2 regions of the Enterobacter sp. Taxon_2 genome follow, and region 2 is predicted to be linked to the other one. Evidence: riboswitches for the same ligand, from Rfam matches in the RefSeq annotation. Region 2 holds a riboswitch; the other holds the start of a gene.

Region 1 (15,516 bases), 1.8 Mb from region 2:
ATAAAGACCGCATCGGCCTTATCCGCCACGGGTAAGGGCGCAACGCCCGGCAAAATCGCGATATTGCGACAGGCAAAATGCTGGCGATTTTCCGCAAGCAGCTGCAGAGCCGCAGGGTTACGCTCTATGGCCGTCACGTGCAGCGAGGGAAACAGCAGCGCCGCCTCTATCGACACGCTCCCGGTTCCCGCACCGACGTCAATCAGGTGGCTGGCGCGATGCAGCTCGAGCTTCGTGAGGGCCAGCGCGCGTACCGCCTCTTTGGTCATCGGCACCGTTTCGCCGCGCAGAAACAGTTCATCTTTCATCGAGGATCACCACCGCATTCATCTCATAGTCGGCACTGACCTCACTGACGGGCAGCCAGTGGATCCGTTCATTTTCCATCGCCAGGTTTTCACCAATCACCATCCAGCGATGGCCCTTCCCGCGCGCCACCAGCTGCGCGGCAATCTCTTTCGGCCCGCACTGGCTATCGGTGACCATCGCCACTTTGCGATGCCGTGCCAGCTCGTCAACGTTCACGCTGCGGCCATGGCTGCTGGTGAGCCACATCTCATTCATATCAATGCCCGCCTGCGCGCACAGGTACTGCACCGCGCTGATACCAGGAATAATGCGCACGCGCGCCATACCGAAATGCGCCACCATCCGCGATCCGATGCCGTAAAAGAGCGGATCGCCGGAGGCCACAATCACCACCTTTTTCTCCTGACGCGCCTCAACCCAGGCCAGCAGCGCCGGAATGTTGGCCCCCAGGACAAACGTCTCGCCGCAAAACGCCGGGAACTGCAGCAGATGGCGTTTTCCGCCGACCAGCGCATCGGCGCGATCGATAGCTTCACGCGCGGCGGGCGTCATCAGGCGCAATCCCGCAGGCCCCATTCCCACGACCGTTAACATTGCAGCGCCCGGGCAATCGCCTCGACCGGGCGGTTGCTGCCCAGCACCTGGTTATCAAAGGAAAACAGAATGGCGTCACAGGTCGGCGGATTTTTGGTAAAGCGCAGCATCTGCATTACGCGCAGGCAGATCCGTTCGGCGAGATGGCTGTAAAGCGCCTGAAAACCCCAGGTTTCGATGTGTTCCATCGCCGCTTCGGTGGTATCGCACTCGCTGACGACGGTGAGTAATTCCAGCGGCGCACCGAGCAGCGCCAGATGCGCCACCAGCGTTTCCATGCGCGCATCGGCGATATGGCTGTGGGTGTGGAATATCCCGGCGGCAATTTTGATGAGCTTGCCGGGATGGCCGACCAGCACTATCTGGCGAAACCCCAGCCGCACCGCCTCTTCGATCATGTAGCCGACAAAGTTGCTCATGGTGACCACGACATCTTGATCAATGCCCATCTGCTCGCGCACAAAGCGCTCGCCATGATTGCCCGGCACCAGCACGACCCGCTCCAGCCCGGCCGCGCGTTTAATCTCCAGCTCCAGAGAAAGCGAGCGTTTCCAGCTCTCCTCTGACATCGGCGTGACAATGCCGGTGGTGCCGATGATCGAAATACCGCCCAGGATCCCGAGGCGTGAGTTGTAGGTTTTCTGCGCACGCTCTTCGCCTTCAGGGGCGAAGATTTCCACGTTGGCCCCGCGCGTCGGGCCAATCGCCTCGCGCACGGCGGACTCAATGGTGTGACGCGGCGTGCGGTTGATCGCCGCGCTGCCGATAGCCAGGCCAATGCCTTTGCGCGTCACGGTCCCCACGCCTTCGCCGCCCGCCAGCGTAATCTCACCGCTGTCGTTGAGCGTCACACGGGCGAAAATCAGCATGCCGTGGGTGGCGTCAACGTCATCACCGCCGTCTTTGCGGATGGCCGCAATCGCCTGCTGCCCTTCAATGTGCGGCGATTCCACGTTCAGACACAGCGTGACGCCGGAGGGTGTCACAATGGAGACCTGATGAATCAGGTGCTGGCGCAGCACCATCAGTGCGGCGACTTTCGCTGCCGCGGTCGCACAGGAGCCGGTGGTGTAGCCTTTACGTAATGCCTTCCCGTTATGCCATACCGGGGCATCGAAGGTGGAATCGCTCATCGCGCCCCCTGCAGGTAATAGAGCATGGCGTTCACAATCGCCGCCGCCACATTGCTGCCGCCTTTGCGCCCGAGTGCCGCAATCGCGGGCAGATGGCTGTGCGTCAGCGCCTCTTTCGATTCCGCCGCCCCCACAAACCCCACCGGGACGCCCACCACGCCGCTGACGGCAACATCATGCTCAAGCAGGCGAAACAGCGCCGTGGGCGCATTGCCAAAGACAAAGATCTTCTCGCTCTCTTCCGTCACCGCGATATCCACGGCCGCCATCGAGCGGGTGATTCCCTGGGCCTTTGCCTGCGCCACCACCCGCGGGTCGCTGATATAGCAGCGGCATTCGCCCCCGAATGTGGACAGCAGCGTTTTGTTGATCCCGGAGAGCGCCATCGTGGTATCGGTATAGATAACGGACGGGCGACGGAGCGCCGCGCAAAGCTGCTCCAGCGCGTCATCTGAAAACCAGAGAATATCCAGCCAGTCAAAATCTGCGGTGGTATGGATCACCCGCTTGACGATCGCCTCATGCAGCGGGCTGGCGAACCGGTACTCCGGCCGCGTTTCGCGAACGATCTCGCCAATGATGTCGAAACTTTTGGCTTCAATCGCCTGGGGTTGCTGGATGTATTGCATTTTTTACTCTCCTCAGGCCACGCCAGCCATCAGCCAGCGTGCTGCGATAAACAGCGCCAGCGCCAGGGTGGAGGAAACCCACATCAGTCGAATCGTTCGGGAAATGTCGTCTACCGCAATCGGGCGCAGCGCGTCGCCGATCCACGGCTTTTCCACGCGCTGGCCAAAATAGGTGTTGGGTCCGCCAAGCCGGATGCCCAGCGCACCGGCAACCGTCGCTTCAGCCCACGCGCAGTTGGGGCTGCTGTGGTTATAGCGGTCGCGCCAGCCGACGCGCAGCGCGCGGGAGGGATCCTCGCGGCATAGCCACGCCGCAACGCTCAGCAAGAGCCAGCTCAGGCGCGCGGGGATAGCGTTCGCCACGTCATCCATACGGGCGCTGACCATGCCGATCGCGCGGTATTTTTCATGCTTGTAGCCCACCATTGAATCGAGGGTATTCACCGCCTTATAGGCCATCGCCAGCGGCGCACCGCCCAGCAGGAGGAAGAACAGCGGGGCGATAACGCCGTCGACCGTGTTCTCCGCGACGGTCTCCACCACCGCCCGGTTGATCTGTTCCGGCTGAAGCTGAGAGGTATCGCGCCCCACTATCCAGGAGAGCTTTTCGCGGCTTTCATCAAGGTCGCCTGCCCGCAGCGGGCGTTCAACGTCCTGCGCGGCGTTTGCCAGACTGCGCCCGGCCAGCACGGTAAACATCATCCACACCTCAATCGCCCAGCCCAGCCAGGGATGCACCCACCGTCCGAACGCCAGCACGCCCCAGGCTATGCCCCAGGTCAGCCCCACGACGGCCAGCCACATGACGCCGCCGCCAATGCGTAACGCCGCGTCGCTATGGCAGCAGCGGCGAACACCCCGCTGCACCGCATTGATCAGGTTGCCTATCCAGCGCACCGGATGCGGCCAGCGTTGCGGGTCGCCGATGATGACATCGAGCAACCACGCGACGCACCATGCCATCAGGGTCATAGCGCCCCCCTCGCCGCCGTCAGCCAGCGGCTGAGCATCATGGGGCGTTGGGCAAAGTGGAGGTGCAGGTAGCTTGCGAACGTGTTGCCAACCTGCCAGCCACCCGCCCATTCCTGCATCGTCACGCCATCGCGCACTTTGCGGCACGCCAGTACCGCAGGGGTTTGGGGGGAGAAATCGGAATAGTGAAACTCATGCCCACGCAGCACCTCCCCGCTATCGGCCAGCAGCGTGGGCTGGCGCGCCTGCGCCTCACAATAGCCAAAACGGGTCAGCCGTTTACCCATCCTGCTGTGGCCGGGGATAATATTGGCCATCCGGTGGGTGACCCCCTCGCTATCTTCCAGCGTGCTGCCGAGGTACATCAGCCCACCGCACTCGGCGTAGATCGCCACCCCGCACCGATGCGCCTCCCGCAGGCTGGCGAGCATCGCGGTGTTTTCCGCAAGCTGTGCCGCATGCAGCTCCGGGTAACCGCCCCCGAGCCAGACCATCTGGCAGTCAGGTAAGCGGCTATCGCGCAGCGGGCTAAAGCGGATAATGTCGACCCCGGAACGTTCAAGCAGCGTGATGTTATCCGGGTAATAGAAGTTGAAGGCCTCGTCATCGGCCATCGCGAGCGTTAACCCGCGCCCGGCGTCCCCGTCAGGGCGCACGGGCCAGGCGCCCTGCGGCAGCGACGCCATCTGGCTGAGCGCGAGAAGTTGTTCGATATCCAGCGTACGTTCGAGAATGGCGGCAAAATTTTGCCAGGTCTGCGGGTCCGCGGCCGACTCCCGGGCGGTGACCAACCCAAGATGGCGCTCGGGCAAACCGACGCCCTCAACGTGCGGCACATAGCCCAGGACGGGTAGCGTGCAGTAGTGCTCAATGGCCGTTTTGAGCAGCTGATAATGTGATTCGCTGTTGACGCGATTGACAATCACCCCGGCAATATTGAGGGTAGGATCGAACCGCTGAAAGCCCATTACGGTCGCGGCAATCGACGTAGATACCGCCTTGCCGTCCACCAGCAGAACCACCGGACAGCCCAGCTGTTTTGCCATCGCGGCGGTGCTGCAATAGTTCGGATCGGTGCCGTAGCCGTCATACAGCCCCATCACGCCTTCAATGACCGCGATATCCGCCTGCTGCATATGCTCGCAAAACAGCGCGTTGAGTATTGGCTCAGGAAGCATGAAGCTGTCGAGGTTGCGGGAGGAGGTGCCGCTGACTTTGGTATGCCAGCCGGTATCAAGATAGTCAGGGCCCACTTTATACGGCTGGACGCGTAATCCACGCTGTTTTAACAGACTCAACAGGCCAAGCGTCACCGTGGTTTTACCACAACCGCTTCCGGTACCTGCCAGAACAAACGCGTACTGCTTTGCCGCCATGACCCCGATCCTGTCCAGGGTGGTTGGGAGGTATAGATACACGTCGTCCCAGTCTTTCGACTGTATGATGCATCAGTACAACCCACTTCCCACCGAAGTTGTTGAACGTTCCCGACAGGCAGGTCTTCTGGCTTAGCGTCTTCCTCGCCCGTCCTTCCCAATCTCGCGATCAGTGGTCATTACGGGGTCGTCAGCATCACAGCAGCGGGGGCTGCGGGGGATTGTCACCCCCTTCCCTGCCACAAATGTGGCAAAACCTGTCGGCTTACATTATGAGAAAGAGTTCGTTCTCAAAACAGCAATGCTATTTACGGCGTTTCAATTCACCTTAGGCAATTACTTAACCGCAAATGAAAACCATGCTGAGTAAAACGTGGCGCCAGAATAATTGACGCCTTTCTCAATAACTCAACGTTTTATCACAAAAAATAAAAAGCAAAGATAATCACGCTTAAAATCTCAATATTTATTGTTCTATGACAAGTTATTGCACTACTTGATATTTTTTCATTTTATTGTGATCAAAATTCATCAGGATATTAAAGCCCGGCAAAAACATAATATTGCTGTTCAACGTAAGTCAGTGTGATTTCATTGATGCATTACGCGTTCAGCAGGTTCGCAGAATAATATGGAGGCTATAATTTGCGGTATATCAAGGTAAGAGGAATATCCTCATGACACTATGCTCCAGAAATTTCTGACCAGTAAGGTGGAAACGTGGCTGTTGCGCAATGCCCCGCGTCGTGCGGTGAGCTTATCCAGGGCTGGATTTTGGACAGTGAGAAGCTGGTCTCCTGCCCTGTCGAATGGTACAGCACCGTTGAGGTGAGCCACGGCTCACCCGTGGCGGATGAACGCCCGCTGTCGCGCGCGATGGTCGAGCGATTGTTGCAGCACTGGCACTACCCGGCGCAGCTAAGCCAGGATATCCGCATTGACGTGCACTCGACCATCCCGGTTGCCAAAGGGATGGCCAGCAGCACCGCGGATATTGCCGCCACCGCCGTCGCCACCGCCCACCATCTGGGGCGTCAGCTCGACGAAAGCACGCTGGCAACGCTTTGCGTTTCGCTCGAACCCACCGACAGCACCGTGTTTCGCCAGTTGACCCTTTTCGACCATAACGACGCTTCCACGCAGATCGCCTGCAACGCCCAGCCCGCTCTCGACCTGCTCGTTCTGGAAAGTCCGCAAACGCTGCGTACGGCAGATTACCACCGCATCCCGCGTCAGGCGGGGCTACTGGCCGGTGCGCCAGCGCTGAAAAGCGCGTGGGAAAAAGTCCAGGAGTCCTGCATAACGCAAAACCCTTATCGGATGGGCGAAGCGGCCACCCTCAGCGCCATTGCCAGCCAGACGCTGTTGCCTAAACCGGATTTTGACGCACTGCTCTCACTGGTGGAGGAGTGCGGTATTTACGGGGTGAACGTGGCGCACAGCGGTAGCGTCGTGGGTCTGATGTTGGACAGAAATAAAGACGATGTCGATTATGTGAAATGGCTGCTGGTAAAAAAACAGCTCACCCGCCACTGGCCTGAACAACACCTGCTGCGGATGGTAAAAGGCGGCGTGACGCTACTCTGACAGCAGCCAGTGCTGAATGAGCCACTCAACCTGCTGCCTGACCTCTTGCTCGTGCTCCTGCGCTAAAGCCTGCTGCAGCGGAGCATGCCGGAAGAACGCGGCCCAAAATGCACGCTTGCGCTCCCGGTCACCGCAAGCGCGATTAATCCGTTCACGCAGCGTCCCCGCCAGCCGCACGCTTTCCCGCATGCCCGGAGGAAGGTGGGCGGCGACATGCGCTTTGAGGATCTTGCTGTACACCGGCGCGTTGCCCCCGCAGCTCAGCGCAATAATGACCGGCGAATGGTCGATGATGGCCGGTGAGATAAAGGTGGCAGCAGAAGGGTCGTCCGTGACATTGCAAAAGATACGCTCCGCGCTGGCGGCCGCGGCGACCTGACGGTTCACCTGCGGATCGCTGGTCGCGGCAATGACCAGCCAGCACGATTGCAGATACTGCGGCGAAAACATCACCGGAAACCACTCGATGTCACCGCTCGCGTGCAGGCTGGCGAGTTCCGGCGTCAGGGTGGGCGCAACCAGATGCAGCACAGCCCCGGCGGCCAGCAGCCCCTTCGCCTTATGCGTCGCCACCTGCCCGCCACCGACGATCAGGCAGCGTTTCCCCTTCAGGTTGCAAAAAATCGGGAAATAGTCCATCGCCTTAGCCTTGTAAAACGTGAGTCAGCGCGTCAATAAACCGGCGGTTCTCCGCCTCGGTACGCACGGCAATCCGGTAGTAGTCGCGATCGAGCCCTGGATAGTTTTCGCAGTGGCGGATAAGGATGTGATGGCCGAGCAGCGCCGCCTTCAGGTCGAAACCCGGACGCAGACAGCGGAAGAAAATAAAGTTGGCCTGCGGCTTCCAGACCGCCAGCGATGAAAAGCGCGCCATCGCCTGCCACAGGAAATCCCGCTCCCGGGCGATAAAGGCGTGGCTGCGAGCAATATAGTCCTCATCCGACAGCAAATGTTGCCCCACAAGCGCCGAGAAGGCATTCACGGACCAGGGCTCACGGGTGCGTTTCAGCTGGCGAATGGTTTGCGTATTGCCGCTCAGCAGATACCCAAGGCGCAGCCCGGGAATAGCAAAAAACTTGGTCAGGGATCGCAGCAGGTAAAGATAGCGTGCCTCCGCCAGCCGCGGCGCCAGCGTGGAGCCCTGCGGCAGAAAATCGATGAACGCCTCATCCACAATCAGCGCAATCTGCAGCGATTCGCACAGCGAGGCCAGCCGGTCGAGAAGACCGGCATCAGGCATGAGTCCGGTAGGGTTGTTTGGCGTCGCGATGAACAGGCAATCGGGCCTGTGCGCGCGAACGGCGTCCAGTATGGAAACATCCACCTGGAACCCGTTCTGCTCACTCAGCGCATGGTCAATTATCTCGCAACCCTGCTGCTGTAATGCCCGGCGATATTCGGCGAAGCCCGGTACCAGCAGCATCGCCCGGCGAGGGGCAAGCGTTCGCACCAGGCCATAGATCAGCTCCGTTTCGCCATTCCCGGCAATCGTCTGGTCATAGTCACACTGACTGGCGCTGGCCAGCGCCTGATGAAGATGGCGGTATTCAACGTCCGGGTACTGCATGATGATATCCAGATGGGACACAATGAGCGACCTGACGCGATCGGGCAGCCCTAACGGATTGATGTTCGCGCTAAAGTCCACCAGCAGCTCGGGATCGATCCCCAACTGCAGCCCCGTTTCCAGAACGTTACCACCATGCTCACTCATTCGTTTCACTCGTCCATTTCGAAAATGTCAGGATAACATCAGACAACAACCTGATTCAGCGCGATATGTGATGCGGTAAATGCCAGTATCTCCTGCAGGCTGACCACCTCACCAATGACGATAAGCGCCGGAGCATGCAGTTTTTGACGTTCAACCTCGAGGTGAATATCGGTCAGCGTACCTTTGGCGATCTGCTGACGAGACTGGCTGGCATACATTACCACCGCCACCGGCGTTTCAGCGGACATGCCTCCCTCGATGAGCTGCTGGCAGATTTCCGTCAGCCGCGTCATTCCCATCAGAACGATCAGCGTTCCGTTGATTTGCGCCAGGGCATGCCAGTTTTGCGGGTCGTTCCCCTGGCACATATGACCGGTCACAATATGAAAGCTGGAGGCGTAATGACGGTGCGTGACCGGGATCCCGGCATAGGCCAGTCCGCCAATTGCGGAACTGATCCCCGGCACAATTTCGAACGTCAGGCCGTCTTTCGCCAGCTGCTCGGCCTCTTCGCCCCCGCGGCCAAAAACGTAGGGGTCCCCGCCTTTCAGGCGCACCACCTGCCGCCCTTCCCCGGCATGCTTGACCAGCAGGGCATTGATTTGTTCCTGAGGCACCGGATGATGGCTTGGGGTTTTACCGACATCAATAATCAGACAGCCTGCCGGAGCCTGAGCCAGAAGTTCAGGGTTTACCAGGCGATCGTGAACAATCACCTCCGCATGGCGGATACAGTGCAGACCTTTTACCGTAATCAAAGACGCATCGCCAGGCCCTGCCCCTACAAGCCAAACCTTCCCTTTACTCATCGTTATATCCTCAGATTAAATATTTAAAGACGCAAGAAAGCGGGTAATTAAAATTAGTGCTGAATTATACATCCCCTCCACACGTCAAAAATTTGATGTATTTATCACTCTTTCTTAATTTTACGAATGGCGTTTATGACCAATATCAATAAAACAGTGAATACCGCCTTCCCTCTGCCATTACGACATTATTGCTTTGGTCATCATGCTAAAAAAAACATATAAATCGCCTTCAGCAATAAAACAGGCGCGCGATCACAAATATTAAAACGGTTTTGTCAGCGACGTTTACAGATAAATATCAACCCTAAAATAAAGCGCACACAAGTAACTGATATGAAACACGTTTCAATGCGACATCATTACCATCATCATTTTTGGAAGGATTTTTTGAAAATAGATCAATTGCATCCACTTCGTCTTCAAAACACACTCCAACACCATTAACAGACCCAATGTACATTAACCGTTTTTAATACCCATTTTATTTTCACTATCAGCCCTACAGAGGATTACCCATGAAAAAATCAACACTTGTTATTGGCGTCATTGGTGCTGACTGCCATGCGGTAGGCAATAAAGTTCTGGATCGTGTTTTTACTTCCCATGATTTTCACGTCATCAATCTTGGTGTGATGGTGAGCCAGGATGAATATATTGATGCGGCCATCGAAACGGGTGCTGATGCTATTGTCGTTTCATCCATCTACGGCCATGGCGACATCGACTGCCTGGGGCTGCGCGAGCGCTGCATCGAACGCGGTATCGGCGACATTCTGCTTTTTGTTGGCGGTAACCTTGTGGTGGGTAAGCACGATTTCGCCGATGTCGAAGCCAAATTCAAAGAGATGGGTTTCAACCGCGTGTTCGCTCCGAGCCACGACCTGGAAGACGTCTGTCAGCTGATGGCGAACGATATACAACAGCGTCAGCGCGTTGAAGAGCTCTGTCTTGAAGAGGGCTTCTGATGCAAATCGTCTCAGTCGACATTGGCTCGACGTGGACCAAAGCCGCACTCTTCACGCCGGAGGGTGATGCGTTAACGTTGGTCAACCACGTTCTGACCCCGACGACGACCCACCATCTGGCGGAGGGTTTCTTTACCAGCCTGAACCAGGTGCTAAACGTTGCCGATGCGCGACCGTTGCTGAACAGCGGGGACGTTACGCTGAAATACTCGTCGTCGGCGAAAGGCGGGCTCGCCGTTGCCGCAATGGGTCTGGTGCCGTCAATAACCCTGGAATCAGCCAAAGTCACCGCCCATTCAGCGGGTGCCAAAATCGCCCAGTACTACTCGTACAAACTGAACCGTCACGATATCCAGGCGCTGGAGGACTCCCCGCCGGACATTCTGCTGTTCACGGGCGGTACGGACGGCGGCGAAGAGAGCTACGGACTGGCCAATGCCCGCGCGCTGGCTGCGTCAACGCTGGACTGCGCCATTATTTACGCCGGAAATCGCGATATTCAGGACGACGTGCAGGCCATTCTTGGCCACAAAGATCTGATCGTGGTCGACAACGTTTTGCCTGACCTCGATCACCCGAATCCGTATGCCGCCCGCAAGGCTATCTGCGATGTCTTTCTCTCCCGCATCGTGAAGGGGAAAGGGCTGGACGTTATCGTCGGGGAAACTGGCGAAGAGCCGATGCCCACGCCGTGGACCGTCTACGAGCTGGTGAAAGCGATCAGCGATGTCGACAGCGCGTGGAAAGAATTCATGCTGATCGACATGGGCGGAGCCACCACCGACGTCTATTCCGCCAGCGCCAACATGCTCTCCCCGGATACCGTCCTGCACGGCGTGCCTGAGCCGTTTGTGAAACGCACCGTAGAGGGCGACCTCGGCATGCGCGTCTCGGCGGTGGTGGTTGGCGAAAGTACGCAGGAACTGGTGAACGCGGTGTTCGCCCACCAGCCTCAGCGCAGGGAAGCGTTCTATGGCTATCTGCGCCATCTGGTCGCGCATCCGGACTACCTCCCTGCTACCGAAGAAGAAAAGCATTTCGACACGCTGCTGGCCGGGCTGTGCGTGGGGTACGCCAGCGAGCGCCATGCCGGCACCAAAAAACAGGTCTGTACCTGCGTAGGCAACGTCGATTTGCAGATGGGGCGCGATCTGACCACCGTGCGCAAAGTGGTGGGTTCCGGAGGATGGCTCTCCCGCGCCAGCCAGTTCGACATTCACCGCTGGCTGAAGTACCGCGAGCTGGACGACAGCAGCAGACGCGTTCTTTTACCCGGGCAGTTTGACTATTACCGCGATGCAAAAGGTCTGCTTCCTCTGCTGGCGAACGTCGCCAGGCTGGACCCGCAGGCGGCGGCTCGCACCAGTATTCAATGTTTAACCCTATAAAACCTAAGGCAGCAACGAATGGAACTTCGAAATAAAAAGCTAACCCATGACGAATTCATGACTGAGCGGCAACAGGTCTTGCAGACCTGGCAAACCGGCAAGGACGTTGAGAACTTCGAAGATGGCGTGAAGTACCAGCAAACCATTCCTGAGCAAAAACGCTTTTCTCACGCCCTACTGAAGGCGGACCAGGAAGGTAAAACCCTGAGCCAGCCGCGCGCAGGCGTAGCGCTGATGGATGAACATATCGCCCTGCTCAAAACGCTGCAGGAAGATTGCGATTTGCTGCCCAGCACCATCGATGCCTACACCCGTCTGAATCGCTATGAAGAGGCGGCGGTAGGGATTCAAAAATCCATCGAAGCGGGCACCTCCAAACTTAACGGCTTACCGGTCGTCAACCACGGCGTCGCCGCCTGCCGCCGCATGACTGAAGCGCTGGAGAAACCGATTCAGGTACGTCACGGCACGCCGGATGCGCGCCTGCTGGCGGAGATCGCGATGGCCAGCGGCTTTACCAGCTATGAAGGCGGCGGTATCTCCTACAACATTCCGTACGCCAAGCGCGTCACTCTGGAAAAATCTATCCGCGACTGGCAGTACTGCGACCGCCTGATGGGCCTGTACGAGGAGAACGGCATTCGCATTAACCGTGAACCGTTTGGCCCGCTGACCGGCACCCTGATCCCGCCGTTTGTGTCCCACTCGGTGGCGATTATCGAAGGTCTGCTGGCGCTGGAACAGGGCGTGAAGTCAATTACCGTCGGCTACGGCCAGGTCGGTAGCCTGACGCAGGATATCGCCGCGATTCAGGCTCTGCGCGAGCTGTCCCACGAATATTTCCACAACCACGGCTTTGACGATTACGAGCTGAGTACCGTCTTCCACCAGTGGATGGGCGGCTTCCCGGAAGATGAGTCGAAAGCGTTTGCCATTATCTCCTGGGGCGCAGCGGTTGCCGGTATGTCCGGGGCGACCAAAGTGATCACCAAGAGCCCGCACGAGGCGTTCGGTATTCCGACCGCCGCCGCAAACGCCCAGGGGCTGAAGGCCTCGCGTCAGATGCTCAACATGGTCAGCGATCAGAAATTCCCGCCGTGCGCCGCCGTCGAGCAGGAAGTCGAGCTTATTAAGAGCGAAGTCCGCGCCGTGCTGAAGAAAGTCTTCGAACTGGGCAACGGCGATGTCGCGCGCGGGACGGTGCTGGCGTTTGAAGCGGGCGTGCTGGACGTACCGTTCGCCCCTGCCTCCTGCAACGCAGGCAAAATTCTGCCGGTGCGTGATAACGCCGGTGCCATTCGCGTGCTGGAAGCCGGTGCGGTTCCGCTGCCGAAAGATATCCTCGCCCTGCATCACGATTACGTCGCCGAGCGCGCGCGTTTTGAAGGCCGTAAGCCCTCATTCCAGATGGTTGTTGATGACATCAACGCGGTATCCCACAGTAAATTAATAGGAAGACCATAATGAAAATTAAGCAGGCCCTTTTCACCGCAGGCTACTCCTCGTTCTATTTCGACGATCAGCAGGCCATCAAAAACGGCGCCGGTCATGACGGGTTTATCTATACCGGCAATCCGGTAACGCCTGGATTTACGTCCGTTCGTCAGGCGGGTGAATGCGTATCCGTACAGCTGATTCTGGAAAACGGCGCGGTGGCGGTGGGCGATTGTGCAGCGGTGCAATATTCAGGGGCAGGCGGTCGTGATCCGCTGTTCCTGGCTGAACACTTCATTCCGTTCCTCAACGATCACATCAAGCCGCTGCTGGAAGGCCGTGACGTTGACCGGTTCCTGACGAATGCCCGTTTCTTTGACGAACTGCGTATAGACGGCCATCTGCTGCATACCGCCGTACGCTATGGTCTTTCGCAGGCGCTGCTCGACGCGGCGGCACTGGCGACCGGCCGTCTGAAAACGGAAGTCGTGTGTGATGAATGGCAGCTACCGTGCGTTCCGGAGGCCATTCCGTTATTTGGTCAGAGCGGCGACGACCGCTATATCGCCGTCGACAAGATGATCCTCAAAGGCGTTGACGTACTGCCACATGCGCTTATCAACAACGTGGAAGAGAAGCTGGGCCTGAAAGGGGAAAAACTGCGGGAGTATGTGCGCTGGTTATCCGACCGCATCCTGAGCCTGCGCACCAGCCCGCGCTATCGCCCGACGCTGCACATTGACGTGTACGGCACCATCGGTCTGATTTTCGATATGGATCCGGTACGTTGCGCCGCCTATATCGCCAGCCTCGAAAAAGAAGCCCAGGGCCTGCCGCTGTACATTGAAGGGCCGGTGGATGCGGGTAACAAGCCGGATCAGATCCGCCTGCTGACCGCCATCACCCACGAGCTGATGCGTCTGGGTTCCGGCGTGAAAATCGTTGCCGATGAGTGGTGTAACACCTATCAGGACATTGTGGACTTCACCGATGCGGGCAGCTGCAACATGGTGCAGATTAAAACCCCGGACCTGGGCGGTATTCACAACATCGTTGATGCGGTGCTGTATTGCAACAAGCACGGCATGGAAGCCTATCAGGGCGGTACCTGTAACGAAACGGAAATCAGCGCCCGCACCTGCGTGCACGTGGCCCTCGCCGCTCGCCCGATGCGCATGCTGATCAAACCGGGCATGGGCTTCGATGAAGGTCTTAACATCGTGTTTAACGAAATGAACCGCACCATCGCACTGTTGCAGACTAAGGATTAAAAGATGGCACGTACATTTAAGATCTTATCGCCAACGGCTATCCTGGGCTATGGCTTCCCGGAAGAGAGCTTTCGGAAGGCCATGGAAGCGTCGCCGGATCTTATTGCGGTCGACGCAGGCTCTTCCGACCCTGGCCCCCACTACCTGGGGGCAGGTAAGCCTTTCACCGACCGGGCGGGGGTAAAACGCGATCTGCGCTATATGATCGTGGCTGGCGTTAAGCACAACATTCCGGTGGTGATCGGTACCGCCGGTGGGTCCGGCGCCGCGCCTCATCTGGAGTGGTGCCGCCAGATAATCCTTGAGATTGCTCAGGAAGAGAAACTCTCATTCTCCATGGCGCTGATCCCGTCGGATGTCGATAAAGCCACCGTGCATCAGGCGCTGGATGACGGGAAAATCACCGCCCTGGATTTCGTCCCGGAACTGACCCACGAGGCTATCGAAGAGAGCACCTATATCGTGGCACAGATGGGTATCGAGCCTTTCCAGCGGGCGCTGGCGGCCGGGGCGCAGGTGGTGCTGGGCGGACGGGCGTACGATCCGGCCTGCTTTGCCGCGCTGCCCATCATGCAGGGCTTCGATGAAGGTCTGGCTCTGCACTGCGGTAAGATCCTCGAGTGCGCGGCGATTGCCGCTACGCCGGGGTCCGGCTCCGACTGCGCGATGGGCATCATTGACGATAACGGCTTTACGCTGAAAACGTTTAATCCGAAGCGTAAATTCACCGAAACGTCTGCGGCGGCGCACACCCTGTACGAGAAATCTGACCCGTACTTCCTGCCGGGGCCGGGCGGCGTTCTGAACCTGAAAGGGTGCAGCTTCAAAGCGGTCAACGAGGGCGAAGTGTACGTCAGCGGTTCCCGCCACGAAGAAACGCCGTACGCGCTGAAGCTGGAAGGCGCCCGCCGGGTCGGCTTCCGCTGCCTGACCATTGCCGGTACGCGCGACCCGATCATGATTGCCGGGATCGATAATATCCTCGAAGAAGTGCAGGTCAGCGTGAAGCGCAACCTCTCGCTGAATGACGACAGCATCCGCATGACGTTCCACCTGTACGGAAAGAATGGCGTGATGGGCAACCATGAGCCGATGCAGTCCGCCGGGCACGAACTGGGTATTTTGCTGGACGTAGTGGCCCCCACCCAGGATATCGCCAACAGCGTCTGTTCGCTGGTGCGCTCTACCCTGCTGCACTACGGCTATGAAAACCGGATCGCAACAGCGGGCAACCTCGCGTTCCCGTTCTCCCCTTCCGACATTCAGAGCGGCCCGGTGTATGAGTTCTCAATCTACCACCTGATCGAAGCGAGCGACGCGCTGCGTTTTGAT
Region 2 (15,516 bases):
GCTAACGACCAGCTCTGCGGAGATCGCCTGTCAGCAGCTGCCCTTGCTGAGAGGTTGTACCTGGTTACCTGTTCGCTGGGCAGATACTAAAGCGGGGCTGCATACGGTGCTGGATTCCACCACGCTTACCAGGCCGCTGTATGCGATTTGGCTGCAAAACAGTGATAAGCAATCACAGATAAAAGATCTGTTAAAAATCAATGTAATGGATTGATACATCAGCCAGCAGGAATGCTGGCTGAAAAATTAAGAAGAGCGTTTTCTGCAGCGCTTCAGGCAAAAAAAAATCCTTTGCCGAAGCAAAGGATTCTATATGGCAGGGGCGGAGAGACTCGAACTCGCGACACCCGGTTTTGGAGACCGGTGCTCTACCAACTGAGCTACGCCCCTAAAGTTTTTGCCATTAAGCCTGCCGATAGGGCAGGCTTAATGTCTTAATAAGTGGCGGAACGGACGGGACTCGAACCCGCGACCCCCTGCGTGACAGGCAGGTATTCTAACCGACTGAACTACCGCTCCACCGAAGACTGCTTGTAACCACCGGATTTATGCACCGGCTTACTACTTAATTTGATGCCTGGCAGTTCCCTACTCTCACATGGGGAGACCCCACACTACCATCGGCGCTACGGCGTTTCACTTCTGAGTTCGGCATGGGGTCAGGTGGGACCACCGCGCTAAAGCCGCCAGGCAAATTCTGTTAATCTGTATCAGGCTGAAAATCGTGTCTGTCTCTTCGCCAAAACACCTTCGGCGTTGTAAGGTTAAGCCTCACGGTTCATTAGTATCGGTTAGCTCAACGCATCGCTGCGCTTACACACCCGACCTATCAACGTCGTCGTCTTCAACGTTCCTTCAGGAGACTTAAAGTCTCAGGGAGAACTCATCTCGGGGCAAGTTTCGTGCTTAGATGCTTTCAGCACTTATCTTTTCCGCATTTAGCTACCGGGCAGTGCCATTGGCATGACAACCCGAACACCAGTGATGCGTCCACTCCGGTCCTCTCGTACTAGGAGCAGCCCCCCTCAATTCTCCAGCGCCCACGGCAGATAGGGACCGAACTGTCTCACGACGTTCTAAACCCAGCTCGCGTACCACTTTAAATGGCGAACAGCCATACCCTTGGGACCTACTTCAGCCCCAGGATGTGATGAGCCGACATCGAGGTGCCAAACACCGCCGTCGATATGAACTCTTGGGCGGTATCAGCCTGTTATCCCCGGAGTACCTTTTATCCGTTGAGCGATGGCCCTTCCATTCAGAACCACCGGATCACTATGACCTGCTTTCGCACCTGCTCGAGCCGTCACTCTCGCAGTCAAGCTAGCTTATGCCATTGCACTAACCTCCTGATGTCCGACCAGGATTAGCTAACCTTCGTGCTCCTCCGTTACTCTTTGGGAGGAGACCGCCCCAGTCAAACTACCCACCAGACACTGTCCGCAACCCGGATTACGGGTCTACGTTAGAACACCAGCCATTAAAGGGTGGTATTTCAAGGACGGCTCCACGCAGACTGGCGTCCACGCTTCAAAGCCTCCCACCTATCCTACACATCAAGGACCAGTGTTCAGTGTCAAGCTATAGTAAAGGTTCACGGGGTCTTTCCGTCTTGCCGCGGGTACACTGCATCTTCACAGCGAGTTCAATTTCACTGAGTCTCGGGTGGAGACAGCCTGGCCATCATTACGCCATTCGTGCAGGTCGGAACTTACCCGACAAGGAATTTCGCTACCTTAGGACCGTTATAGTTACGGCCGCCGTTTACCGGGGCTTCGATCAAGAGCTTCGCGTTACCGCTAACCCCATCAATTAACCTTCCGGCACCGGGCAGGCGTCACACCGTATACGTCCACTTTCGTGTTTGCACAGTGCTGTGTTTTTAATAAACAGTTGCAGCCAGCTGGTATCTTCGACTGATTTCAGCTCCACCCGCAGGGGCTTCACCTACATATCAGCGTGCCTTCTCCCGAAGTTACGGCACCATTTTGCCTAGTTCCTTCACCCGAGTTCTCTCAAGCGCCTTGGTATTCTCTACCTGACCACCTGTGTCGGTTTGGGGTACGATTTGATGTTACCTGATGCTTAGAGGCTTTTCCTGGAAGCAGGGCATTTGTTACTTCAGCACCGTAGTGCCTCGTCATCACACCTCAGCGTTAAAAGGTACCGGATTTACCTGGAACCTCCGCCTACATGCTTAAACCGGGACAACCGTCGCCCGGCTAACATAGCCTTCTCCGTCCCCCCTTCGCAGTAACACCAAGTACAGGAATATTAACCTGTTTCCCATCGACTACGCCTTTCGGCCTCGCCTTAGGGGTCGACTCACCCTGCCCCGATTAACGTTGGACAGGAACCCTTGGTCTTCCGGCGAGCGGGCTTTTCACCCGCTTTATCGTTACTTATGTCAGCATTCGCACTTCTGATACCTCCAGCATGCCTCACAGCACACCTTCAACGGCTTACAGAACGCTCCCCTACCCAACAACACATAGTGTCGCTGCCGCAGCTTCGGTGCATGGTTTAGCCCCGTTACATCTTCCGCGCAGGCCGACTCGACCAGTGAGCTATTACGCTTTCTTTAAATGATGGCTGCTTCTAAGCCAACATCCTGGCTGTCTGTGCCTTCCCACATCGTTTCCCACTTAACCATGACTTTGGGACCTTAGCTGGCGGTCTGGGTTGTTTCCCTCTTCACGACGGACGTTAGCACCCGCCGTGTGTCTCCCGTGATAACATTCTTCGGTATTCGTAGTTTGCATCGGGTTGGTAAGCCGGGATGGCCCCCTAGCCGAAACAGTGCTCTACCCCCGAAGATGAATTCACGAGGCGCTACCTAAATAGCTTTCGGGGAGAACCAGCTATCTCCCGGTTTGATTGGCCTTTCACCCCCAGCCACAAGTCATCCGCTAATTTTTCAACATTAGTCGGTTCGGTCCTCCAGTTAGTGTTACCCAACCTTCAACCTGCCCATGGCTAGATCACCGGGTTTCGGGTCTATACCCTGCAACTTAACGCCCAGTTAAGACTCGGTTTCCCTTCGGCTCCCCTATACGGTTAACCTTGCTACAGAATATAAGTCGCTGACCCATTATACAAAAGGTACGCAGTCACACCACGAAGGTGCTCCCACTGCTTGTACGTACACGGTTTCAGGTTCTTTTTCACTCCCCTCGCCGGGGTTCTTTTCGCCTTTCCCTCACGGTACTGGTTCACTATCGGTCAGTCAGGAGTATTTAGCCTTGGAGGATGGTCCCCCCATATTCAGACAGGATACCACGTGTCCCGCCCTACTCTTCGAGTTCACAACCTGTGCATTTTCGTGTACGGGACTATCACCCTGTACCGTGCGACTTTCCAGACGCTTCCACTAACACACAAGCTGATTCAGACTCTGGGCTGCTCCCCGTTCGCTCGCCGCTACTGGGGGAATCTCGGTTGATTTCTTTTCCTCGGGGTACTTAGATGTTTCAGTTCCCCCGGTTCGCCTCGTTAACCTATGTATTCAGTTAACGATAGTGTGACGAATCACACTGGGTTTCCCCATTCGGACATCGCCGGGTCAAAGGTTCATATCACCTCGCCGGCGCTTTTCGCAGATTAGCACGTCCTTCATCGCCTCTGACTGCCAGGGCATCCACCGTGTACGCTTAGTCGCTTAACCTCACAACCCGAAGATGTTTCACTTCTGATTGCGAAAATTTGAGAGACTCGAACACACCTTAGAGATGTGTCGTTTCAATTTTCAGCTTGATCCAGATTTTTAAAGAGCAAAACTTCGCAGTGCACCTTTTCAGGTTCACTCTGAAGTTTTCTTGTTTTCGCAGTAAAAGATGGTGGAGCTATGCGGGATCGAACCGCAGACCTCCTGCGTGCAAAGCAGGCGCTCTCCCAGCTGAGCTATAGCCCCATCGTTTTGCTAACCTCTTCAAATTTGCTTCGCAAATTTGGTAGGCCTGAGTGGACTTGAACCACCGACCTCACCCTTATCAGGGGTGCGCTCTAACCACCTGAGCTACAAGCCTGTAGAGGTTTTTTACTGCTGTTTTTCATCAGACAATCTGTGTGAGCACTACAAAGGCAGGTTCTTTAAGGTAAGGAGGTGATCCAACCGCAGGTTCCCCTACGGTTACCTTGTTACGACTTCACCCCAGTCATGAATCACAAAGTGGTAAGCGCCCTCCCGAAGGTTAAGCTACCTACTTCTTTTGCAACCCACTCCCATGGTGTGACGGGCGGTGTGTACAAGGCCCGGGAACGTATTCACCGTAGCATTCTGATCTACGATTACTAGCGATTCCGACTTCATGGAGTCGAGTTGCAGACTCCAATCCGGACTACGACGCACTTTATGAGGTCCGCTTGCTCTCGCGAGGTCGCTTCTCTTTGTATGCGCCATTGTAGCACGTGTGTAGCCCTACTCGTAAGGGCCATGATGACTTGACGTCATCCCCACCTTCCTCCAGTTTATCACTGGCAGTCTCCTTTGAGTTCCCGGCCTAACCGCTGGCAACAAAGGATAAGGGTTGCGCTCGTTGCGGGACTTAACCCAACATTTCACAACACGAGCTGACGACAGCCATGCAGCACCTGTCTCAGAGTTCCCGAAGGCACCAAAGCATCTCTGCTAAGTTCTCTGGATGTCAAGAGTAGGTAAGGTTCTTCGCGTTGCATCGAATTAAACCACATGCTCCACCGCTTGTGCGGGCCCCCGTCAATTCATTTGAGTTTTAACCTTGCGGCCGTACTCCCCAGGCGGTCGACTTAACGCGTTAGCTCCGGAAGCCACGCCTCAAGGGCACAACCTCCAAGTCGACATCGTTTACGGCGTGGACTACCAGGGTATCTAATCCTGTTTGCTCCCCACGCTTTCGCACCTGAGCGTCAGTCTTTGTCCAGGGGGCCGCCTTCGCCACCGGTATTCCTCCAGATCTCTACGCATTTCACCGCTACACCTGGAATTCTACCCCCCTCTACAAGACTCTAGCCTGCCAGTTTCGAATGCAGTTCCCAGGTTGAGCCCGGGGATTTCACATCCGACTTGACAGACCGCCTGCGTGCGCTTTACGCCCAGTAATTCCGATTAACGCTTGCACCCTCCGTATTACCGCGGCTGCTGGCACGGAGTTAGCCGGTGCTTCTTCTGCGGGTAACGTCAATCGATGAGGTTATTAACCTCACCGCCTTCCTCCCCGCTGAAAGTACTTTACAACCCGAAGGCCTTCTTCATACACGCGGCATGGCTGCATCAGGCTTGCGCCCATTGTGCAATATTCCCCACTGCTGCCTCCCGTAGGAGTCTGGACCGTGTCTCAGTTCCAGTGTGGCTGGTCATCCTCTCAGACCAGCTAGGGATCGTCGCCTAGGTGAGCCGTTACCCCACCTACTAGCTAATCCCATCTGGGCACATCTGATGGCAAGAGGCCCGAAGGTCCCCCTCTTTGGTCTTGCGACGTTATGCGGTATTAGCTACCGTTTCCAGTAGTTATCCCCCTCCATCAGGCAGTTTCCCAGACATTACTCACCCGTCCGCCGCTCGTCACCCGAGAGCAAGCTCTCTGTGCTACCGCTCGACTTGCATGTGTTAGGCCTGCCGCCAGCGTTCAATCTGAGCCATGATCAAACTCTTCAATTTAAGTTTGATGCTCGTGAATTAAACTTCGTAATGAATTACGTATGTTCACTCAGAGACTTGGTATTCATTTTTCGTCCGAGGACGTTAAGAATCCATGTCACTTTGAGTGCCCACACAGATTGTCTGATAAATTGTTAAAGAGCAGTTGCAACGTGGCGTTAAGCTCACCGTTGCGAGGTCCCGTATATTACGTTTTCCTCATTCAGAGTCAAGTGATTATTTTCGCTTTTCTCTGCTGGCGTTCATCTCTGAACCCCGCTAACCCGGCGGCCTGTAAGCCGTTGTTCCGTGTCAGTGGAGGCGCATTATAGGGAGTTCTCAGACGTTGACAACCCCTCTTTTAAAAAAAACTTTCAACCGTCTCTTTTTTGCTCAAAACCGTGCTACAGCGCCAGTTTTTCGAGCGTTTCAAAGCCATAACGGCGTAAAACGGGTAAAAGTTGCTCAGTCTCTTTCGTGATGGCCATACAAAACGCGATATTCGCATCGGTAGATTTCGCATCCGGCGCTTCATGCTCCAGCAACCAGGCCGTACGACGGGCAATAGCCGCACCGGAATCCACCAGGCGTGTCCCCTCCGGCAGCACCTCCAGTAGCTCTTCCTGTAATAGCGGGAAGTGGGTACAGCCCAGCACAACGGTATCCGGAGGTTCGGGCATCCGCAGCCACGGACGTAGAATACGACGCAGCTCCTCGAGTGATACCGCCTTGCCATGCAGCTTCGCTTCAGCCATCTCCACCAGCTCAGCCGAACCCAGCATCGCTATCTGGCATTCGTTTGCAAAACGGTCGATCAGCTCGCGGGTATAAGGACGCTTTACCGTACCTCGCGTGGCCAGCAAGCCCACAATGCCGTTCGCCGTCAGACGCGCGGCAGGCTTTATTGCAGGAACGACGCCCACAACCGGGAACTGGAATTTTTCACGCAGGGCGGGAAGAGAAACGGTGCTCGCCGTATTACAGGCGATGACGGCCAGCGCAAGGGGATAGCGCTTTTGTACCGCAGTGACGATTTCCACCACACGCTCAACAATAAAATCTTCGCTCTTTTCCCCGTACGGGAAAGCGACGTTATCGAAGGCGTAGATGTAATGGAGATCCGGCAGAAGATGCCGAATCTCATCATAGACCGAAAGCCCACCGACGCCGGAATCAAACACCAGCACGGTGGGACGCGGATTAGAAGGTGTAGCTGCCAGACAAGGTGTATTCCCGTCCTGCAGTTTGGTAGCCATAAACTGTCTCGTAATCTTTATCGAACAGATTGGCTATTTTACCACGAACTGTGAGATGTGAGGTGACAGGATACGAAACTGCGACATCCCACAGACTAACACCGCCCATTTTCACGCGTTCTGACGAATAGGTGTCTGGATCAATCGCGACATCATAGCGAGTGCCCAGATAACGGTAGGCAAGGTTCCAGTCGAGATCCCATACATGCCAGTCAAGCTGGTACTTAACCTGCTGCTTAGAACGACGGGCCAGTACTTCGTTGGTTTTGGCATTACGCGGGTCGACATAATCGTAGGAAATCTGATGCCCGACCGGGCCAGTATCGAACTGTGCCGTCGCTTCCACACCTTTAATACGTGCTTCGTCAACATTGTAGTAACGATACGTATGCGGATCGCTGCTAATAAGATTATCAATGTCATTGCGATAACCGGTGATACGCCAGTTGACCGGTCCCGTCAGGCCTTCAAAGCCCCCTTCCCACTGCTTACTCTCCTCTGGTTTAAGGTCCGGATTACCGTAAGAGGCACTGTGGATCTGGCTCATGGTCGGTGCTTTAAATGCGGTACCGTAGGAGGCAATGACGCGATAGCCATCCACAAACTCCCACGCTGCGCTGGTTTGCCACGTGCCATGGTTGCCGAAGTTAGAGTTATCGTCATTACGCGCCGCCGCTTCAAGCGTCACGCTGCTGAACTGCTGCATCGCCGAAACAAACACGCCGGTATTGCGTTGCTCGTAACCTTTCTCCAGATAGCCCGTTCCAGCCTGGGTCTTCTGCTTTTGCCAGTCCAGACCTGCGCCAATGTTGCCGTGACCGACTTCTACGGTGTTGAGCCATTGGGTGGTGTACTGCTTCACGTCATCCATGGTGGCGGAATCAGCGTAACGCCCTTTCTTCGGATCATAGTTCTGATCTTTACTGCGACCATAGCCCGCCACCAGCTGTGACTGGAAAATCCCCTGGTTGTAACGCAGACCGGTATCCCAGTTCTGGCTGTAGAGCTGGCGAGTATCAGGTCGTCCATCCACCATAAAGTTGGCGTCGTAGTGATCGTAACCGTCATACGCGGTGCGGTTGTCATAACCAAAGCCACGGAAGAAGCCGCTCACGCTGTCGGTAATCTGCTGTTCCACGGAGCCGTACAGCGATTTACTCATAAAGCCATCGCGGTCAGGCTGGCGCGGCGCATCTTTTGCGGCGATGTCAAAACCACGGGTATAGGTGTAGTTACCCGCCATGGTGATTTTGGTTTTATCCAGCACCTGCTGGAAAGCGCCATCATAGGTCTGATATCCCTTAGAGCCAACGCCCGCTGAGATTTCTGCACCCGGCTTATCACGTCCGGTAATGATGTTAATCACGCCACCAATCGCGTCGGAGCCATACAGGGCTGAACGCGGACCACGGATGTACTCAATACGCTGAATCAGCGAGGTCGGGATTTGGCTCAGATCGGGAACGTTGCTGATCCCGGCGTTATTCAAAGGAATACCGTCAACCAGCACCAGCACATGGCGAGATTCCGTTCCGCGAATAAAAGTCGAAGAGTTCGAGCCCATTCCACCGCTTTGCGCGATATCCACGCCAGGCAGACGTGACATGATTTCCACCACGCTCTTTGCCTGCCAGCGCTCAATTTCTTCACGCGTCACGACGGACGTCGGTGCCAGAACAGTTTTTGCCGGTTGTTCAAAACGATTTGCCGTGACCACCAACGAGTCGGCGCTGTCCTGCGCCCAGCCCGAAAATGCCGTGACGGACAACGCCGTCAACAGCGATACTTTTTTAATCATTGTTAAAGCATCCACAATATAAGAAGGATGCCGCAGGCCTCATCGATAGCACGCGATGATGAAACCAAATGCGACGTGATCCCGGCAGGTCTTCGGGCTAGGTGGCTATATAAGGATGAAGACTTCCCATTTTCACAGTGTCTACAACGCTCATCCCGCCAGTCTTTACCGCTGCGCGTCAGCTCCAGATTTACACTGGATTCCCTTTTCACTCTCAGGAGACCGGAAACAGAATGCTACAATTAGACACGTATGGATGTCCAGACAGCTATTGGCCATTAAATCTGGACATCCCCTGAACAATGCCTACAATCGCCGCGTAATTCTTTATCACTCAGGACGCATCATGACCCCAGAACACCTCCCGACAGAACAGTACGACGCGCAGCTGGCAGAGAAAGTTGTCCGCCTGCAAAGTATGATGACGCCTTTCAACGCGCCCGTTCCCGAGGTGTTCCGCTCTCCTGTCAGCCACTACCGCATGCGCGCCGAGTTCCGCATCTGGCACGACGGTGACGACCTGTACCACATCATTTTCGATCAGCAGACAAAGTCCCGTATCCGCGTGGACAGCTTTCCGGCGGCGAGCGAGCTCATTAACCAGTTAATGACGCTGATAATGGACGGTGTGCGTAACAATCCGGTACTGCGTAACAAGCTTTTCCAGATTGACTACCTGACCACGCAAAGCAATCAGGCGATTGTCTCTCTCCTGTATCACAAAGCGCTTAACGACGAGTGGCGCGAGCAGGCGGAAGCGCTGCGCGATGCGCTGCGCGCGCAGAACATCAACGTTCACCTGATTGGCCGCGCGACCAAAACCAAAATCATGCTGGATCAGGACTACATCGACGAGCGCCTGCCGGTAGCGGGTAGAGAGATGGTTTACCGTCAGGTCGAGAACAGCTTCACCCAGCCGAACGCCGCGATGAACGTGCAGATGCTGGAGTGGGCGCTGAAGGCGACGGAAGGGTCAACGGGCGATCTGCTTGAGCTCTACTGCGGTAACGGCAACTTCTCGCTGGCGCTGGCGCGTAACTTCGATCGCGTGCTGGCAACGGAAATCGCCAAGCCGTCGGTGGCCGCCGCGCAGTACAACATTGCCGCCAACCATATCGACAACGTGCAGATCATTCGCATGGCTGCTGAAGAGTTTACCCAGGCCATGAACGGCGTTCGCCAGTTTAACCGCCTGGAAGGGATCGATCTGAAGAGCTACCAGTGTGAGACGATTTTTGTCGACCCGCCGCGCAGTGGCCTGGACAGCGAAACAGAGAAGATGGTGCAGGCGTACCCGCGTATTTTGTACATCTCCTGCAATCCGGAGACGCTGTGTAAGAATCTCGAAACATTAGGCCAGACGCACAGTATTGAACGTCTGGCGCTGTTCGATCAGTTCCCGTATACGCACCATATGGAGTGCGGTGTACTCCTCACGGCGAAGTAATGTGGCCTTGTAGGGCAGGGCAGGTAAGCGAAGTGCCACCTGCCAAAAAAGCCGGATGACGCTTCGCTTATCCGGCCTACAATGACAAAACCCTTTACTCTGGTAACTGGCTCTTACGGCTACGCATGCGCGAGCCAATCCAGAACACCAGCGCCACAGACAGTACCGCAGGGAAGAAGTTAGAGCCGATATCCGGATATTCCGCGCGAACCACGGTGCTGTACAGCAATACGCCCAGAATAAAGCAGGCGGCGGCCAGCCCCGGTAACCCCACCGGCATGGTGCGGTTCAGGTAACGTTGATGCAGGCAGTACACCGTCAGCACCAGCGCAATAAGCGGGAAAATCGAAAACGGCACGATTGAGCTAAAAATAGCGGCAAACGTACCATTAATGGATAAGCCAGCGATCAATGCCAGCAACAGCGTCCCTTTATCCTGACCTGACTGTTTCATTACTCACCTTCACTCTTCGGTTTGATGTGCCAGTTTCTCTTGTTCACGGCGATACCAGTAGTACGCGCCTTTGGAGATCATCCTGAGCTGTAATACCAGTCGCTCTTCGAGCTGCTTGCGTTGTTCAATGCTGACATCCAGCGCTTCGGCACCCGCGCTGAATACAATCGTCACCATCGCCTCGGCCTGTGCTTCAGTAAACGCACGCGGCATATGGTTTTCGAGTTCAAGATAGTCGGCAAGTTCCGCGATGAAGTGCTGAATTTCGCGCGCGACGGCGGCACGAAACGCTGCCGATGTGCCCGAACGCTCGCGCAGAAGCAGACGAAACGCGTTGGGATTGTTGCCGATAAATTCCATAAAGGTCGATACGGAGGTGCGGATCACGCTGCCCCCTTTGGCGATACGCTGACGCGCCTGGCGCATCAGCTGACGCAGCATCAGGCCGCTCTCGTCGACCATGGTCAGGCCCAGTTCATCCACATCACGGAAGTGACGATAGAAGGACGTTGGCGCAATCCCGGCCTCGCGTGCGACTTCGCGCAGGCTCAAACTGGCAAAACTCCGCTCGGCACTCAGTTGACTGAATGCGGCTTCCACCAGCGAACGCCGGGTTTTCTCTTTTTGTTGTGCTCTTACGCCCATCACGATAGTTGAATCCTTCCAAAGGCCTGATGGCACTATACCAGAGAATAAAATTAATCTGTTTGCCTGGCTTTGTGAATGATTGTTTACGTGCGGTTTGTGCTCCACTGCCGGAAAAAAGCACAACGATAATTGGGTTACTCTGGCAATGATGTTATGATTCTGTTGCTTTTATGTATAAGAACAGGTAAGCCTTGCCATGCCACATTCCTACGATTACGACGCAATAGTTATTGGTTCCGGCCCCGGCGGCGAAGGCGCTGCTATGGGTCTGGTGAAACAGGGAGCCAGAGTAGCGGTCATCGAGCGCTACCATAATGTCGGCGGCGGTTGCACCCACTGGGGCACCATCCCTTCGAAAGCCCTCCGCCACGCCGTTAGCCGCATTATCGAATTTAACCAGAACCCTCTTTACAGCGACCATTCCCGACTTCTTCGTTCATCTTTTGCCGACATCCTGAATCACGCGGATACCGTCATTAACCAGCAGACGCGTATGCGTCAGGGGTTTTATGAGCGTAACCACTGCGAAATTTTGCAGGGCAACGCGCATTTTGTGGATGAACACACCCTGGCACTCGAATGCCACGACGGGTCGGTTGAAACCATCACGGCTGAAAAATTTGTAATTGCCTGCGGCTCACGTCCTTACCATCCGGCCGACGTGGACTTCTCGCACCCGCGCGTCTACGACAGCGATTCGATTCTGAGCCTGCACCATGAACCCCGCCACGTCATTATCTATGGCGCAGGGGTTATTGGCTGCGAATATGCGTCGATCTTCCGTGGAATGGACGTCAAAGTTGACCTGATCAACACCCGCGACCGCCTGCTGGCGTTCCTCGATCAGGAAATGTCAGATTCGCTCTCCTACCACTTCTGGAACAGCGGCGTGGTGATTCGCCACAACGAAGAGTACGAGAAGATCGAAGGCTGTGACGACGGGGTGATCATGCACCTGAAGTCCGGCAAGAAGCTGAAAGCGGACTGCCTGCTGTACGCCAACGGCCGTACCGGCAATACCGATTCCCTGCAGCTGGAAAATATCGGACTCGAGACCGACAGCCGCGGTCAGCTGAAGGTCAACAGCATGTATCAGACCGCCCTGCCACACGTTTACGCGGTCGGCGACGTGATTGGCTACCCAAGCCTGGCCTCAGCTGCTTACGACCAGGGACGCATTGCCGCACAGGCGCTGGTAAAAGGCGAAGCGACGGCGCATCTGATTGAAGATATCCCGACGGGCATCTACACCATCCCGGAAATCAGTTCCGTAGGGAAAACCGAGCAGCAGCTGACGTCAATGAAGGTGCCTTACGAGGTGGGTCGTGCGCAGTTTAAACATCTGGCGCGGGCGCAAATCGTGGGGATGAGCGTGGGAACGCTGAAGATCCTGTTCCACCGCGAGACGAAAGAGATCCTCGGCATTCACTGCTTTGGTGAACGCGCCGCGGAAATCATTCATATCGGACAGGCGATAATGGAGCAGAAAGGTGGTGGTAACACCATTGAGTACTTCGTTAACACCACCTTTAACTACCCGACCATGGCGGAAGCCTACCGGGTAGCGGCACTAAACGGCCTGAACCGCCTGTTTTAACGCGCTGTCGAAATGGCCATCCATCGAACCACGGATGGCCTCTGCCAGCTGCTCATAGCGGCTGCGCAGCGGTGAACCCGGACGATATACCAGGCCGATAGTGCGACGCGGCTCCGGCTTGATGCACGGCAAATAGACCACGCCATCACGCTTACGCTCGCGCGGCACGGCCAGCGCAGGCAGCAGCGTTATACCGCTTCCCGCCGCGACCATGTTACGCAGCGTTTCCAGGCTGGTTGCGCGGAAATGGGTATCCTCATCCGCACCCGCTTCGAAGCAGAAGCCCATCGCCTGATCGCGCAGGCAGTGGCCATCTTCCAGCATCAGCAGCTTTTCACCCGCCAGATCGGCCATCGGCACGCGATCGCGGTTCGCCCACGGGTGATCTTCATAGATCGCCAGCATCATCGGCTCATCGAACAGCGGCACTTCAATAAAGGCCTCACTCTCTTTTACCAGTGCCAGAATGGCGCAGTCGAGCTTGCCGCTATCTAACTGCGCCAGCAGCTGATGGGTTTGCGCTTCGTGCAGGTACATTTCGAGTTTCGGGAACGTCTGGTGCAGCATCGGAATGATGTGCGGTAACAGATACGGGCCAACGGTTGGGATCAGGCCAATATGCAGCGGTCCGGACATGGCCTCCCCCTGCTGGCTTGCCATTTCCTTGAGCACTTTGACCTCGCGCAGCACGGTGCGCGCCTGATCCACCAGCAGAAGACCTGCCTGTGTGAACAGAACCTTACGACTGGTGCGCTCCAGCAGCATCACGCCCAGCTCGTCTTCCAGCTTGCGGATCTGGCCGCTCAGCGTGGGCTGGCTGACGTGACAGGAATCTGCCGCGCGGCGAAAGTGACGATGCTCGGCTAACGCTACCAGGTATTCAAGATCACGAATATTCATTATTCATCCTCCGTCGCCACGATAGTTCATGGCGATAGATAGCATAGCAACGAACGATTATCCCTATCAAGCATTCTGTTGAATAATACACCACATAGACGAGGCGGCACGTGTTTGACCCTTGACGTCCCCGCACCGTCAGCGAGTTTCTCTCAAAACTCGAACAACTAAAGCCAACGTGAACTTTTGCGGACCCCGTGGTCCGCTTTTTTTTGCGTAAAAAAGCCCGGCGCTAAGCCAGGCTCCATTTTTCTCTCTCTCCCTGTGGGAGAGGGCCGGGGTGAGGGCACAAGCCCGCACGGTTCAAACCAGCCGGTTTTTCGCATCCGCAATCGCCTGCGCCACCTGCTTCGGCGACACGCCGCCTTTCGCGGCACGCTTGTCCAGACAGGACTGCAGCGCCAGAATCGGATACACATCATCCCCGATAACCGCACTGAACTTCTGCAGATCGGCCAGCGCCAGATCCTCCAGCGGTTTACCCTGACGAATGGCTTCCACAACCGCTTCACCGACAATATGGTGCGCTTCACGGAACGGTACGCCCTTCGCCACCAGATAATCCGCCAGTTCGGTAGAGTTCGCATAGCCCTGCTGCGCCGCTTCCTGGCAGCGCGGACGTTTCACCTGAATGCCATCCAGCACCAGCGCGCCCATATGCAGACAGTCCAGCCAGGTGTCGAGCGCGTCGAACAGCCCTTCTTTGTCTTCCTGCATGTCTTTGTTGTACGCCAGCGGCAGCCCTTTCAGGGTCATCATCATGCCGGTCAGCGCACCCTGCACGCGGCCACATTTGCCTCGGATCAGCTCGAGCGCGTCCGGGTTTTTCTTCTGCGGCATCAGGGATGAACCTGAGGTCACGCGGTCGGACAGCTCGACGAACCCGGCTTCACCGGAGTTGAAGAAGATAAGGTCTTCGGCAAAGCGCGACAGGTGCACCATCCCGATAGAGGCATTGGAGAGCAGCTCCAGCACGTGGTCTCGGTCAGAGACGCTGTCCAGGCTGTTACGGGTGGCGGAGGCAAAGCCCAGCCAGCCTGCCAGCTGTTCACGGTCGATTTCGTAAGCGGTACCCGCCAGCGCGCCGCTGCCCAGCGGGCTGACGTCCAGACGTTTCAGGGTATCCTGCAGACGGCTTTCATCACGCGCCAGCATCTCAACGTAGGCCAGACACCAGTGCGCAAAGGTCACCGGCTGCGCGCGCTGCAGGTGGGTATAACCCGGCATCACCGCGTCCTGGTTGTTCTGCGCGGTTTCCACCAGCGCGCTCTGCAGCTGACGGTTGGCCGCCAGCAGTTCGCTAACGGTATCTTTACACCACAGCTTCAGGTCGGTGGCGACCTGGTCGTTACGGCTGCGGCCGGTGTGCAGCTTTTTACCCAGTTGGCCGACCTTATCGATCAGTTTGCCTTCCACCCAGCTGTGAATATCTTCGGCATCGCTCTGCAGGATTTGCTGCGGATCCAGACGCACCTCTTCCAGCAGATTGTTCAGCGCTTCTTCCAGCTGTAATTGTTCGTCTGCGGTCAGTACGCCTACCGTTACCAGCGCTTTGGACCAGGCCACAGAGCCGACAATATCCTGTTCGGCCAGGCGGTAGTCGAAGCGCAAAGAGTCGTTGAACTGTTTGAACCGCTGATCCGCTGCCTGTGTAAAACGCCCACCCCAAAGTGCCATAACATGCTTCCTTAATATCTTTGAATTTCATTGCCCGGTGGCGCTGCGCTTACCGGGCCTACAAAACATTAAATCGATTACGCTAAAATACGCGTGCCAATCGGCGTGCCGTTAAACAGCGCCGG

Evidence for each region. Region 2 has a riboswitch for cobalamin ahead of btuB (TonB-dependent vitamin B12 receptor BtuB). Riboswitches for the same ligand answer to the same signal wherever they lie in the genome.
Region 1: linked by a shared signal. The riboswitch ahead of AC4IC4_RS07700 (cobyrinic acid a,c-diamide synthase CobB) and the one ahead of btuB (TonB-dependent vitamin B12 receptor BtuB) in region 2 are both predicted to bind cobalamin.

What each region holds. Positions count from the first base shown of each region.
Region 1 covers NZ_CM178024.1:1,646,516-1,662,031, reverse strand. The annotation lists gene AC4IC4_RS07725 (decarboxylating cobalt-precorrin-6B (C(15))-methyltransferase) at 1-308, opposite strand, end outside; gene AC4IC4_RS07720 (cobalt-precorrin-7 (C(5))-methyltransferase) at 298-903, opposite strand; gene cbiD (cobalt-precorrin-5B (C(1))-methyltransferase CbiD) at 897-2,036, opposite strand; gene AC4IC4_RS07710 (cobalt-precorrin-8 methylmutase) at 2,033-2,665, opposite strand; gene cbiB (adenosylcobinamide-phosphate synthase CbiB) at 2,678-3,637, opposite strand; gene AC4IC4_RS07700 (cobyrinic acid a,c-diamide synthase CobB) at 3,634-5,013, opposite strand; cobalamin riboswitch at 5,114-5,289, opposite strand; gene AC4IC4_RS07695 (L-threonine kinase) at 5,734-6,600, shown strand; gene AC4IC4_RS07690 (precorrin-2 dehydrogenase/sirohydrochlorin ferrochelatase family protein) at 6,592-7,239, opposite strand; gene cobD (threonine-phosphate decarboxylase CobD) at 7,244-8,314, opposite strand; gene cobA (uroporphyrinogen-III C-methyltransferase) at 8,353-9,123, opposite strand; gene glmS (methylaspartate mutase subunit S) at 9,642-10,091, shown strand; gene glmL (methylaspartate mutase accessory protein GlmL) at 10,091-11,479, shown strand; gene AC4IC4_RS07665 (methylaspartate mutase subunit E) at 11,498-12,943, shown strand; gene AC4IC4_RS07660 (methylaspartate ammonia-lyase) at 12,943-14,184, shown strand; gene AC4IC4_RS07655 (acyclic terpene utilization AtuA family protein) at 14,188-15,516, shown strand, end outside.
Region 2 covers NZ_CM178024.1:4,687,661-4,703,176, forward strand. The annotation lists gene hdfR (HTH-type transcriptional regulator HdfR) at 1-214, shown strand, start outside; tRNA gene AC4IC4_RS22280 (tRNA-Trp) at 315-390, opposite strand; tRNA gene AC4IC4_RS22285 (tRNA-Asp) at 443-519, opposite strand; rRNA gene rrf (5S ribosomal RNA) at 576-691, opposite strand; rRNA gene AC4IC4_RS22295 (23S ribosomal RNA) at 761-3,664, opposite strand; tRNA gene AC4IC4_RS22300 (tRNA-Ala) at 3,835-3,910, opposite strand; tRNA gene AC4IC4_RS22305 (tRNA-Ile) at 3,949-4,025, opposite strand; rRNA gene AC4IC4_RS22310 (16S ribosomal RNA) at 4,096-5,635, opposite strand; gene murI (glutamate racemase) at 6,019-6,870, opposite strand; gene btuB (TonB-dependent vitamin B12 receptor BtuB) at 6,815-8,668, opposite strand; cobalamin riboswitch at 8,735-8,910, opposite strand; gene trmA (tRNA (uridine(54)-C5)-methyltransferase TrmA) at 9,015-10,115, shown strand; gene AC4IC4_RS22330 (YijD family membrane protein) at 10,210-10,569, opposite strand; gene fabR (HTH-type transcriptional repressor FabR) at 10,579-11,217, opposite strand; gene sthA (Si-specific NAD(P)(+) transhydrogenase) at 11,414-12,814, shown strand; gene oxyR (DNA-binding transcriptional regulator OxyR) at 12,788-13,714, opposite strand; gene argH (argininosuccinate lyase) at 14,018-15,391, opposite strand; gene argB (acetylglutamate kinase) at 15,469-15,516, opposite strand, start outside.